Linked DNA regions of Accumulibacter sp.. The protein of the gene in region 2 interacts with the protein of the main gene of each other region in a pairwise test. Links are inferred from orthologs where the notes say so. Each region holds a gene or a part of one and is shown on either strand. Other genes may lie near its edges. The genes, in order: ftsZ and rlmN.

Region 1 (6,511 bases), 2.7 Mb from region 2 along the record:
CTCGAGGCGCTGCGGCGGGCAATCGAGGATCTGCCGTGGGTGCGCCGCGCCGAATTGTGGCGCCGCTGGCCATCGCGCATCGAAGTGCGCATCGAGGAGCAGAAGGCTGCAGCGCATTGGGGAGACGGGAATGGCGAGCTGGTCAACATTTTCGGCGAGGTTTTTGCTGCCTCACTTCCCGACGAGCAGCGGCTGCCCAGGCTCAGTGGACCGAGCGGCTCCTCACGCGAAGTCCTGCGTCGCCATGGGGAGTTCGTCGAGCTGCTCAAACCGGCGAGCCTGCGGCCAGCGCAACTGAGCCTGTCGCCGCGCCTGGCCTGGGCGGTGAAGCTGGAGGACGGCATGCTGGTTGAACTGGGACGCGAGCAGGCGAAGGCACCGATCCGCACGCGCCTGCAACGATTCGTCGAGTACTACCCGACCATGCCGGACGCCCGCCACGGGCGGCCGGTCGCGGTAGACATGCGGTATCCGAATGGTTTCGCACTCCGCTTCGCGGCCAGTGCGGTTCAAGAGGTCAAAGGAAAGAGATGAGCAGGGATAGCAAGGATCTGATCGTTGGACTCGACATCGGTACGTCGAAGATTGTTGCGCTGGTGGCCGAGCTCACTCCCGAGGGGCGGCTCAACGTCATCGGCATGGGCTCACAGGAGTCGAGGGGGCTCAAGAAGGGGGTCGTCGTCAATATCGAGGAGACGGTTGCGACGATCTCGCGCGTCCTCCAGGAAGTCGAGCTGATGGCCGACTGCAAGGTGCGCGATGTCTACACCGGGATTGCCGGCAGCCACATCCGCAGCTTCAACTCGAACGGGATGGTGGCCATCAAGGACAAGGAAGTCACACCGATGGACGTCGAACGGGTCATCGAGACGGCGCGCGCGATGCCGATCCCGGCCGACCAGGAGATACTCCACATCCTGACGCAGGAGTTCATCATCGACGACCAGGACGGCATACGCGAGCCGATCGGCATGAGCGGCTTCCGCCTCGAAGTCAAGGTGCACATCGTCACCGGAGCCGTTTCCGCCGCCCAGAACATCGTCAAGTGCGTGCGCCGCTGTGGCCTCGAAGTCAATGACCTGGTCCTGCAACCCCTGGCGTCGAGTTGCGCGGTCCTTTCCGATGACGAGAAGGATCTCGGCATCTGCCTGATCGACATCGGTGGCGGCACGACCGATCTCGCGGTGTGGACGCAGGGGGCGATCCGCCACACCTCGGTGATCCCGATTGCCGGTGACCAGGTGACCAACGACATCGCCATGGCGCTGCGCACGCCGACACGAGAGGCGGAGGACATCAAGCGCAAGTACGGTTGTGCGCTGGCGCATCTCGCGGATCCCGAGGACGTCCTTGATGTCGCCGGGGTCGACGACCGTCCCTCGCGCAAGCTGTCGCGTCGGGCGCTGGCCGATGTCATCCAGCCGCGCGTCGAGGAACTCTACGAACTGATCCAGGCGGAACTGCGGCGCTCGGGTTTCGAGGATGTCCTGTCATCGGGAATCGTCCTCACCGGAGGCGCCTCGGTGATGCCCGGGATGATCGAACTCGGCGAAGAGATCTTCCACATGCCGGTGCGCCTGGGCGTGCCGAAGTATCAGGGGGCGCTTGCCGATGTGGTTCAGAGCCCGCGGTTCGCGACTGCCTGTGGCTTGCTGCTCGAGGCCCACACGCAGCGCAAGCGCGGTCTCAAGGTGCGCGAGACGCGCGATGTGAAGCAGGTTTTCGGTCGCATGAAGTCGTGGTTCGAAAAGAACTTCTAAGCCTGTCAGCGATGACGAGAGGCGTTTCTTGGGTTTGGTGAAATTTTTTTGCAGAGGAGGCGACAATGTTTGAAATCATCGAGAAGGAACAGAGCGAGCGCGATACCGTGATCAAGGTGATCGGCATCGGTGGCGCCGGCGGCAACGCCGTCGATCACATGATCCGCGAGGGCGTGAACGGCGTGGACTTCATTACCGCCAATACCGATTCGCAGGCGCTTGGCCGCAGCATTGCCCTGCAGAAGCTGCAGCTTGGCAAGACCGGCCTGGGCGCCGGCGCCAAGCCGGAAGCCGGCAAGAGCGCGGCGATTGAGGAGCGCGAGGCGATCGCCGCTTCGCTGCAGGGTGCGCACATGGTGTTCATCACCGCCGGCATGGGCGGAGGCACGGGTACCGGTGCCGCGCCGATCGTCGCCGAGGTGGCGCGCGAACTTGGCGTGCTGACCGTTGCCGTCGTCACCAAGCCTTTCGCTTTCGAGGGCAAGCGGCTGAAAGTCGCCGAGGTAGGGATTTCCGAGCTGCAGAAGCACGTCGATTCGCTCATCGTCATCCTCAACGACCGTCTGATGGACGTCCTTGGTGAGGACGTCTCGATGGATGAAGCCTTCCGCGCGGCCGACAACGTGCTGCGCAACGCCGTCGGCGGCATTGCCGAGATCATCAACTTCCCCGGGTTGGTCAACGTCGACTTCGAGGATGTGCGGACGGTGATGGGCGAGATGGGCATGGCGATGATGGGCTCGGCGAACGCAGCCGGTGTCGACCGCGCGCGGATCGCTGCCGAGCGCGCGGTTTCGTCGCCCCTGCTTGAAGGGGTGAACCTCTCCGGTGCCAAGGGCGTGCTGGTCAACATCACGGCCTCCCGCTCGCTGAAGATGAAGGAAGTCAACGAAGTGATGAACACCGTCCGCGCGTTCGCCGCAGACGATGCGCACATCATCTTCGGCGCCGTCTACGATGAGCAGATGGCTGAGGAGATCCGTGTCACCGTGGTGGCTACGGGCCTCGGCCAGGCGCAGGCCAAGCAGCGCCCCTTCGAGGTGATCCGCAACGTCGACCGTCAGGCGACCGGAACCGACGGACCGTTTGGCGGCGGCGCCATCGATTACTCCTCTCTGGACCAGGTCCCGGCGATCGTCCGCAAGGGACGCAGCGCGACAGTCGAAGCGCTGGCCAACAGCGGCGTCGACCGTTACGACATCCCCGCCTTCCTGCGCAAGCAGGCCGACTGAACGCGATCTCCATGCCTCCTCTGCGGGAATCGGCGTCTGTCCGGGCCGCCCGGCCTGTGCTAGAATCAGCCGATTCCCTCCTTTTTTCAGACACATGTTGAAGCAGCGAACGCTCAAGGCTGTCGTCAGCGCGGCTGGCGTCGGCCTCCATTCCGGCGTCAAGGTGAACATGAGCCTGCGTCCGGCGGCGCCGGGAACCGGCATCGTCTTTCGCCGGATCGATCTCGATCCGCCTGTCGACCTGCCGGCATCGGCATTGCTCGTCACGGACACCCGCATGTGCTCGTGCGTCGAGCGCGATGGCGCCAAGGTCGGGACGATCGAACACCTCATGTCCGCCTTCGCCGGACTCGGGGTCGACAACGCCTTCGTCGACGTCGATGCCGCCGAACTGCCGATCCTCGACGGTTCTGCTTCGCCCTTCGTCTTCCTCATCCAGTCGGTTGGCATCGAGGAACAGCCGGCGGCCAAGCGATTCATTCGCATCAAGACGCCCGTCGAGGTGCGCGAGGACGATCCGGCCGGCGCGAAGTGGGCCCGGCTCGATCCTCACGACGGCTTTCGGCTGTCTTTCTCGATCGGCTTCAACCACCCGGCGATCGATCGCACGGGGCAGCACGTGACGATTGATTTTGCCGACCATTCCTATGTGCGCGAAGTGGCGCGGGCGCGGACCTTCGGTTTCATGCAGGAGGTCGAGTGGCTGCACGAGAACGGTCTGGCGCAGGGCGGTGGGCTCGACAACGCCGTCGTCCTCGACGAGTATCGCGTGCTCAACGCCGACGGCTTGCGTTACGACGACGAGTTCGTCAAGCACAAGGTGCTCGACGCGATCGGTGACCTGTACCTGCTTGGCCACCCGTTGCTGGCCGCCTTCAGCGCGCACAAGTCGGGACACGCCCTGAACAACCTGCTGGCGCGCAGGCTGTTGGCCAGCCCCGAGGCGTGGGAGTTCGTCAGCTTCGAGAACGGTGACCTGGCGCCGCAGGCCGTGGCCCGCTGGCTGGAATCGCCGGCTTTCTGAGCGGATGTGGCTGCTCCGCCTGCTCGCCGTCCTGACGGTGCTGGCAGTGGCCGCGGGGGCCGTGCTCTTCGTCTTCACCCGCGACAGGCGCTATCTGACTTTCTCCTGGCGGCTCTTTCGCTACTCGTTGCTCGTCGCGCTGCTGGTCTTTGCGCTGATGATCATCGAGCGGGTCGCCGTCATTCCTGTCTAGCCGACCGCGCCAGCAGGCGCTCGACGGCCTGGCGCAGCGGCGACGCGGGGAGTGACTCGCGCAGGGCAGTCAGGCGCTCGCGACTGCCGGCGGTGAGCGGCCTGGATTGCGGCGTTGCCGTCGGGATGCGCGTCAGCGGCGCATGGACCCGGATCTGCAGGCCGCGACAGTCGATGCCCCGTCGCGTGACTTCGTCTGCCAGCGTTGGCGCGAGCTGTCGCAGTTTCGCCGCGACAGCCCCGTTGTGCGCGTGTATGACCAGGATGCCCGACTTGAAATTCGCCAGGTTGCTCGCCTGCACGAGGTGCGCCGGCGCGACACGCCGGAAGACGTCGTCCAGCCGGCGCAACAGTTGCGCGTGCGCCAGGACCTTTGCCGCGCCATCTGGTGCGCCGAGAAAGCGGTGCAGGGTTTCGGCCATCTGCCGCGGCCCTCACGAAGGACGATGGCCGCATGCTATCCGCTTGCCGAGCCCTTGGCAATCAGCTCTGCCAACCACCAATCCCCGGTCAAGAGGCCGCTGGTACCGAGAGCTGCCGCTGCGCCCGTTCGTAGATGACGAAGTCGAAATCGGGCACGGTGCCACCCTTGCTGCCCGGCGAAGAACCGACGCGGCGTGAAACCTCCCGCCATTGCCCTGCCGGCAGTTCGGGAAAGAATGCGTCGCCGCTGGCTTCGGCGGCGACCTCGGTCAGGTACAGACGGTCCGCCAGCGGCAGCGTCTGACGATACATCTCGGCACCGCCGATGACGAACACCTCGCCGGCGGCACCGGCGATCTGCAGCGCTTCCTCGATCGAGCTTGCGCGGCTGGCGCCGGGCGGCCGGTAGCCCGGATTCCGGCTGACGACGATGTTGTGCCTGCCGGGCAGTGGACGAAAGGCATCCGGCAGCGATTCCCAGGTCTTCCGGCCCATGATCACCGGTTTGCCGCCGGTCGTCGCGCGGAAATGGCGCAGGTCTTCGGGCAGGCGCCAGAGCAACTGCTGGTCCCTGCCGATCGCCCGGTTTCGTGCCACGACGGCGATCAACGAGATCATCGCCGGCACCTAGACGGCAACCGCCCCCGCAATGTGCGGATGCGGATCGTAGCCCGCGAGCTCGAAATCCTCGAAGCGGAAGGCGAACAGGTCTCCGACTGCCGGGTTCAGCCGAATCCGCGGCAGGCCGCGTGGTTCACGGGTCAGCTGCAGCCGCGCCTGATCGAAATGGTTGCTGTAAAGGTGGGCATCGCCAAAGGTGTGCACGAATTCGCCCGCACGGTAGCCGCAGACCTGTGCCAGCATCAGTGTCAGGAGGGCGTAGGAGGCGATGTTGAAGGGAACGCCAAGAAAGATGTCGGCGCTGCGCTGGTACAACTGGCAGGACAATCGGGATCGTTGGTCCCGGTCGTCGGCCGGCGCGGGTGCGACGTACAGCTGAAACAGGGCGTGGCAGGGCGGCAGCGCCATGCGCTCGACGTCGCCCGGGTTCCACGCCGTAACCAGATGGCGGCGTGAGTCGGGATGGTGCCTGAGTCCATCGACCAGTTGCGCCATCTGGTCGATCTGTCTGCCGTCTGCCGTCTGCCAATGACGCCATTGATGGCCGTACACCGGCCCGAGATCACCGTTCGCGTCGGCCCATTCGTCCCAGATACGGACCCCGTTGTCCCGCAGGTAGCGGATGTTCGTCTCCCCGCGCAGAAACCACAACAGCTCATGCACGATCGAGCGCAGATGAAGCCGTTTTGTCGTCAGCAAGGGGAAGCCGTCGTCGAGCGCGAAGCGCATCTGCCAGCCGAACACCGACCGCGTACCGGTGCCCGTACGGTCCCCCTTCGCGCAGCCCTTGTCCAGCACGTGCTGCATCAGGTCCAGATACTGCCTCATCCCTTGCCCCAGCCGATGTCCCGTGCCCAATTGTAAGCCATGCTGGGGTGACGGCCTGCCCCAAGCCCCAGTAATGTTGCCGACCGACATGGCTGCGACCTCGCTCCTGCTCGCATGCATTACAATTGCTCTTCCAACTTGGCGACCCGTGACGAGGCCGGCTCACCGATGATTCTCAACCTGTTCCCGCAGCGTCCCGACCATCCGCTGGCTGATGGCAAGGAGTTGAAGCGGATCGTCGCCGAGCTGTTGGTCGCCCGGCCCGCCAACGCCGTCGAGGAGGTGACGACCTGGTTCGAGTCGCTCAAGCATGCCCGCAACTTCCGCGTCGATCGCTACTTCGATGTCCTGCGCCAGCTCGATGAGGCCGCCCAGCCGCATCTGCGTCGTCTGGGGCGGGACTACGTGCAGTCGCCACACCTCTCTCCGGC
Region 2 (6,572 bases):
GCGGCGTCGGCTCGACGATCGGCAGGCGGATCGGCCGGTAACCATAGCTGTGCAGCCAGGAACGGACGGTCTCGTCGAAACGGTCCCAGAACTCCGCCTCATCGGGCAGAATGTCGCTCATGCCACGCAGCGACTGGATCCTGTTCGCATTCATCGCGTCGCAACCTTTCTCTGGTAGGTGCGTGCGACGTAGGCATCGACGATGGCGGTGAACTCCTCGGCGATGTGGTCGCCGCGCAGGGTCACCGTCTTCATCCCGTCCTCGAACACCGGCGCCACCGGCGCCTCGCCGGTTCCCGGCAGGCTGATGCCGATGTTCGCGTGCTTGCTTTCCCCCGGCCCGTTGACGACGCAGCCCATCACGGCCAGCGTCATGTTCTCCACGCCATCGTGCTCGACGCGCCACTGCGGCATCCGCTGCCGCACATGCTCCTGGATCGACTGCGCCAGTTCCTGGAAGAAGGTGCTGGTGGTCCGCCCGCAGCCGGGGCAGGCGACGACCATCGGTGTGAAGGCGCGCAGCCCCATCGTCTGCAGCATCTCCTGCGCGACGATCACCTCCTGCGTCCGCGCCCCGCCGGGCTCGGGGGTCAGCGAGACGCGGATCGTGTCGCCGATCCCCTCCTGCAGCAGGATCGCCATCGCCGCCGTGGACGCGACGATACCCTTCGAGCCCATGCCGGCTTCGGTCAGCCCCAGATGCAGAGGGTAGTCGCAGCGCCGCGACAACTCGCGATAGATCGCGACCAGATCCTGCACGCCCGACACCTTGCACGACAGCACGATCCGCTCCCCCGGCATGCCGAGCGCCTCGGCCCGGGCTGCCGATTCGAGCGCCGAGACGACCATTGCCTCGCGCATGACGGCGACCGCGTCCTGCGGCACGGGACGGCGCGCGTTCTCGTCCATGATCCGCGCCAGCAGGTCCTGGTCGAGGCTGCCCCAGTTGACGCCGATGCGCACCGGCTTCTCGTATCGACAGGCGACTTCGATCATCTGCGCGAACTGCTCGTCGCGCTTGCGGCCGTGACCGACGTTGCCCGGATTGATGCGGTACTTGGCAAGTCCCGCGGCACACTCCGGATGGTCGGCGAGCAGGCGATGCCCGTTGTAATGAAAGTCGCCGATCAGCGGCACATCGACCCCCATGCGGCCCAGTTGCTCGCGGATCGGGGCCACGGCGGCAGCTGCCTGCGGCGTGTTGACCGTCACCCGCACCATTTCGGATCCGGCACGTGCCAGCTCGGCGCACTGGATCGCCGTGCGGACGACGTCGGCGGTGTCCGTGTTGGTCATCGACTGGACGACCACCGGCGCCGCGCCGCCGATCGTCACCTGCCCCACACGGACCGGCCGCGTCGGCCGGCGCAGCGTGCCCTCGAGCGTACCGCTCACCACTGGCACCCGCCTCACTCGACCGTCAGCCGGGCGACGTCACCCTTGCTGTGCGGCGCCAGATCGATCACGCGGCCGCGATACTGCAGCGTCACCTGCGTCGCGTTGCCGATCACCAGCGAAAAAGGGGCCTGACCACCCACCTCGCGCTGGCTGGCGGCCGGCATCATCCCGGAAACGATCGTCTGACCCATGGCGTCACGCACCTCGACCCATGCCGACTGGGCAAACGACAGCCTGAGATCGCCCGCGCCCGCGGACGCCGCGTCCGCGGACGCCGCCGCCAGCACCGTGGCATTCGGCGGGCTGACGCTGGTCACCGATTCGGCAGAAGCCGCATGTGGCGTCGAATCGTGGGCTGTCGGCAGCACTGGCGCGGGCTGCGCGCGTTCGGCATGTGGCGCCATCGAGCGGCTCTCGATCATCTCGCTCAGCCGCGCCTGCCACTCCCTCAGCGGCGCAAAGAAGTAGACCAACACCGCCAGCACCAGCAACAGCAGCCCGCCCAGAACCGCCAGGTAATCGCGTCGCTCGGCCCGGCGGCCCGGCGGCGATGGCAGGTTGGCGCTGGTTCCGGCAGAAGCGGCGAGCTGCGGCTTCTGCTGCAGCCGGGCGGCATCGAGACCGCGCATCAGTTGCTCGACGTCGAGGTCGAACAGGCGCGCATAGTTGCGGACGAAGCCGCGAATCATCGTGTTGCCCGGCAGGAGCTGCCATTCCTCATTCTCGAGGGCGGCCACCTGGCCCGGCCCGAGCTTGAGCGACTGCGCCACCTCGGCCAGACTGAGCCCGCGTCCCTCGCGCGCTGCGCGCAGTTGTTGCCCGACACCACCGACAGCCAAAGCTGGCGGTTCGCCTGCCGTCCCGGCGGCAGCCGGCCGCTCGTCGGGCGGGAGCGGAAAAACGCCCTGCCCGTTCATTCCGCTCTTCCCTTCAGCAACTCCTCCGCCTCGGGCGACAGCGGGAACTTTCGTCGCAGCTGGCTGGCGTAACGGGCTTCCGCCGGACGGTTGCCGAGAGCCCGCTCGATTCGCACGCCGAGCCACAACGCCTCGGCGTTGGGGTCGTTTTGGCGCAGCAGTTCGACGAGTTCGTGGCGCGCCCGCTCGACGTCACCCTTGCGGAAGTTGATGCTGGCCAGTTCGAGCAGCGCCGGCGGGTTCCCCGGCAGGATGCGCAGGCTCTGCTCGACATGAGCTTCGGCACTCGCGAGGTCGCCAATCCGGGCATAGCAGCTGCCGGCGTTGAGGTAGGCCTTTTCCGGCGTCTTGTAGAGCGGGTTCCTCATTGCCGTCTGGATATGGCCGAGACCCTCCTTCTCACGTCCCACCTGACAGAGAAACCAGCCGTAATTGTTGTTGATCTCCGGATCCTTGCCGTCGAGGCTGAGCGCGCGACGGAAATCCTGGTCGGCCAGTTGCAGCTCGCGGATGCGGTACGCCGCCAGTCCGCGCATGGCGTAGGCCGTCGCATAGTCCGGATCGATCAGGATGGCGATGCTCATCTCCTCGAGCGCGACCGTCAGGTTGCCGCTCTGCAGATACATCGCGCCGAGTTCGGTGTGCAGCTTGGCGCGCGTGCGCGGGTCGCGTGGCTTGGTCGGCTGGCGCGAATCGACCTCGTCCTCGGCGGGCTTCTTCGCTGCCGGCGACACCGAGCCGGAAGAGCAGGCGGCAAGGCCCAGGCAAAAGAAGAGGCAACAGAGGATCAGCCGCATGCGCTCTCCTCCTGCGACACCCGTTCGAGAACGAAACTGCGGCTCCCTCGCCGCGTCCGGTCGCGCACCTGCCCCGCCAGTTGGCCGCAGGCAGCGGCGATGTCGTCCCCACGCGTCCTGCGCGTCGTCGTGACGACGCCGCCGGCGAGCAGGATCTCGGCGAAGCGACGCACCCGCATGGCCGGCGAGCGCCGGTACGGCGAGTCCGGGAAGGGGTTGAAGGGAATCAGGTTGAACTTGCACGGCACCTCGCGCGTCAGCGCCAGCAGTTCGCGCGCCTGCGCATCGGAGTCATTGACACCGTCGATCATGACGTACTCGAAGGTGATGAAATCGCGCGGCGCCCGTTCGAGATAGCGCTGGCAGGCGGCGAGCAGTGCGCGCAGCGGATACTTGCGGTTGATCGGCACGAGTTCGTCACGCAAACCGTCGTCCGGAGCGTGCAGCGACACCGCCAGCGCCACCGGGCACTCGTCGCGCAGCCGGTCCATGGCCGGCACCAGGCCGGAAGTCGACACGGTGACCCGCCGCCGCGACAGGCCATAGGCATTGTCGTCGAGCATCAGGCGCAGCGCGCGCACGGTGTTGTCGAGATTGGCCAGCGGCTCGCCCATGCCCATCAGGACGACATTGCTGATCATCCGCTCGCCGTTCGCCGGGCGCTCCGCCCAGCCACCCAGCGCATGCTGCGCCTGCCAAAGCTGGCCGATGATCTCCGCCACCGTCAGGTTGCGGTTGAAACCCTGCTTGCCCGTGGCGCAGAACGAGCAGTCGAGCGCGCAGCCAGCCTGTGTCGAGATGCACAGCGTGCCGCGCTCCTCCTCGGGGATGAAGACAGCCTCGACGGCGTTGCCGCTGCCGACGTCGAAAAGGAACTTGCGCGTGCCGTCGTCGGCCACCCGATCGGCGATCACCGGCGGCGGCTGCACGACCGCCTGCGCGTCGAGTTTCTCGCGCAGGCCGCGGGCAATGTCGGTCATCGCCGCAAAGTCCGCCTGCCCGAAGCGATGCAGCCAGCGCAGCACCTGCCGCGCGCGAAACGGCTTCTCGCCCCGGTCGGCGAAGAAGGCCGTCAGCGCGGCGGCATCGAAATCGAGCAGGTTGACCGTCATGGTGACCGACGAGGCAGGTCCGCGAAGACTAGCGACCGGCGTAGACGCTCATTTCCGGGAAGAAGAAGGCGACCTCGACCTTCGCCGTCTCCGGTCCGTCGGAGCCGTGCACGGCGTTGGCGTCGATCGACTCGGCGAAGTCGGCGCGAATCGTCCCCGGCTCGGCCTTTTTCGGATCGGTGGCGCCCATCAGCTCGCGGTTCTTGGCGATCGCGTTCTCGCCCTCGAGCACCTGGATCATGACCGGACCCGAGATCATGAAATCGACCAGATCCTTGAAGAAAGGACGCTCGCGATGCACGGCGTAGAAGGCGCCGGCTTCCTGCGGTGACAGCCAGGCCATTTTGGCGGCAATCACCTTCAACCCATTGGTTTCGAAACGGGAATAGATCTTGCCGATGACGTTCTTCGCGACGGCGTCGGGCTTGATGATGGAAAGGGTACGTTCGCTGGCCATGGAGCACTCTCCGGATGCGGTGGATGAAGAAGAAAAACGACGCGAAATCATATTGCTAGACGACTAACCTGAAGATTATACCAAGACTCGGGCACGCGTGCCGGCAGCGACGCAAATTGGACCGCGAATCGATCGCCGACCGCCACGATCGCCATTCGCCAGCAACGCAAAAAGGGCGCACACGGGTTGCCCCGCGCGCGCCCCGACAGAACAGGCCGCGGTGTCCGCCAACGGCTACATCATGCCGAGTGTCCTCGGCAGCCAGAGCGACATGATCGGCACATAGGTGACGACGACCAGGAAGACCAGCATCGACAGCAGCCACGGCCAGACGGCGACGGTCAGTTCGGTGATGCCCATCTTGGTGATGCCGGAGGCGACGTAGAGGTTGAGTCCGACCGGCGGATGGCACATGCCGACCTCCATGTTGACCACCATCAGTATGCCGAAGTGCACCGGATCGATGCCCAGCTTGATCGCCACCGGGAAGAGGATCGGCGCGAAGATGAGGACGATCGACGACGGTTCCATGAAGTTGCCGGCGAGCAGGAGGATGATGTTCACCGCCAGCAGGAAGGCGATCATTCCCAGCCCGTGGCCGAGCATCCAGTCCGCCAGCGCCTGCGGGATGTTCTCGTTGGTCATGATGAACGAGAAGAGGACGGCGTTGGTGATGATGTAGAGCAGCATCGCCGACATGTTCGCCGAGTTGAGCAGCACCCTCGGCACGTCCTTCATCGTCAGGTCCTTATAGACGAAGACGGCGACGAAGAAGGCATAGACCGCACTCATCGCTGCTGCCTCGGTCGGCGTGAACATGCCGCTGTAGATGCCGCCCATGACGACGACGATCAGGAACAGGCCCCAGGCCGACTCGCGGAACGACTTGACGCGCTGCGTGAAGGAGGCTTTCGGCATGCGCGGATAGTCGAACTTCTTCGCCCGGTACCAGGTGACACCACCCAGCGTCATCGCCAGCAGGATGCCCGGGATGACGCCGGCCATGAACAGCGCGCCGACCGAGGTGTTGGTCGCCACCGAGTACATGACCATGACGATCGACGGGGGAATCAGGATGCCGAGTGCGCCCGAGGTGGTGATGACCCCGGCGCCGAAGCGGTTCGGGAAGCCGGCCTTGACCATCGCCGGCATCAGGATCGAGCCGATGGCGACGACGGTTGCCGGCGACGAGCCCGAAACCGCTGCGAACAACGCACAGGCCATCACCCCGGCGAGGCCGAGGCCACCGTACCAGTGGCCGACGACGTCGGTCGCGAACTTGATCATCCGCCGCGCAACCCCGCCATGGGTGAGAAAGTTGCCGGCCAGGATGAAGAACGGAATCGCCATGATCTCGAACTTCTCGATGCCGGTGAACAGCTTCAGCGCCACCGATTCGAGCGGCACCTGGGTGAACATGAAGAGGAAGCTGAGTACCGTCAGGCCGAGCGAAATCGAGATCGGCATGCCGGTCAGCATGAGGACCAGCAGGATGACGAAGATGATCGTCGCGTTCATTTCTTCTCTCCTCCCTGACCAGACCGATCTTCCGGATGGTGTTGCGAGTAGTTGCGATCATGTGGGTGCAGGTTGTCCTCGAGACGGTAGGTCTCGGCAACGTCCGGATTCTCCTCGATGCCATCGACGTGGCCATGATCGTGGTGTGGCAGTTCGCCGGTGCGGATGAAGCCCCAGGTGACCTGCAGGAAGCGGAAGCACATCAGTGACGAACCGAGCGGAATGGCGCTGTAGACGATCCAGGTCGGCCATTCGAGGTCCGGCGTCGTCGGGCCTTCCGGTACGTCGCCGACGTCCCAGCCAAACCAGGAATAGAAGGCGTAGTGGAAACCGTTCTCCCAGACGAAGTGCGCCCCCAGGGTGCCGACGATGC

The links.
Region 1: the proteins of rlmN (region 2) and ftsZ interact in binary tests that used the Escherichia coli proteins (3 or more experiments, as listed by UniProt). The link is inferred for Accumulibacter sp. from one-to-one orthologs.

Annotation. Positions count from the first base shown.
Region 1 is NZ_JAZKUG010000001.1:1,013,811-1,020,321, reverse strand. The notes cover bases 1,095-3,908. They hold ftsZ (cell division protein FtsZ), read left to right. Parts: upstream 1,095-1,825; coding sequence 1,826-2,992; downstream 2,993-3,908. Other genes in these bases: lpxC (UDP-3-O-acyl-N-acetylglucosamine deacetylase), read left to right, coding at 3,087-3,908; ftsA (cell division protein FtsA), read left to right, coding at 1,095-1,760. Outside these bases: V5B60_RS04480 (cell division protein FtsQ/DivIB), read left to right, coding at 1-534; more of ftsA, read left to right, coding at 531-1,094; more of lpxC, read left to right, coding at 3,909-4,016; V5B60_RS04460 (hypothetical protein), read left to right, coding at 4,021-4,209; V5B60_RS04455 (DciA family protein), read right to left, coding at 4,196-4,630; V5B60_RS04450 (dihydrofolate reductase), read right to left, coding at 4,719-5,249; V5B60_RS04445 (thymidylate synthase), read right to left, coding at 5,259-6,080; V5B60_RS04440 (hypothetical protein), read left to right, coding at 6,249-6,511. UniProt on the Escherichia coli protein: Essential cell division protein that forms a contractile ring structure (Z ring) at the future cell division site. The regulation of the ring assembly controls the timing and the location of cell division.
Region 2 is NZ_JAZKUG010000001.1:3,720,848-3,727,419, reverse strand. What follows is about bases 2,164-5,038. They hold rlmN (23S rRNA (adenine(2503)-C(2))-methyltransferase RlmN), read right to left. Parts: upstream 4,225-5,038; coding sequence 3,103-4,224; downstream 2,164-3,102. Other genes in these bases: V5B60_RS16275 (TRAP transporter large permease), read right to left, coding at 4,916-5,038; ndk (nucleoside-diphosphate kinase), read right to left, coding at 4,253-4,681; pilW (type IV pilus biogenesis/stability protein PilW), read right to left, coding at 2,312-3,112; V5B60_RS16295 (helix-turn-helix domain-containing protein), read right to left, coding at 2,164-2,315. Also shown: hisS (histidine--tRNA ligase), read right to left, coding at 1-154; ispG (flavodoxin-dependent (E)-4-hydroxy-3-methylbut-2-enyl-diphosphate synthase), read right to left, coding at 151-1,395; more of V5B60_RS16295, read right to left, coding at 1,410-2,163; more of V5B60_RS16275, read right to left, coding at 5,039-6,199; V5B60_RS16270 (TRAP transporter small permease), read right to left, coding at 6,196-6,572.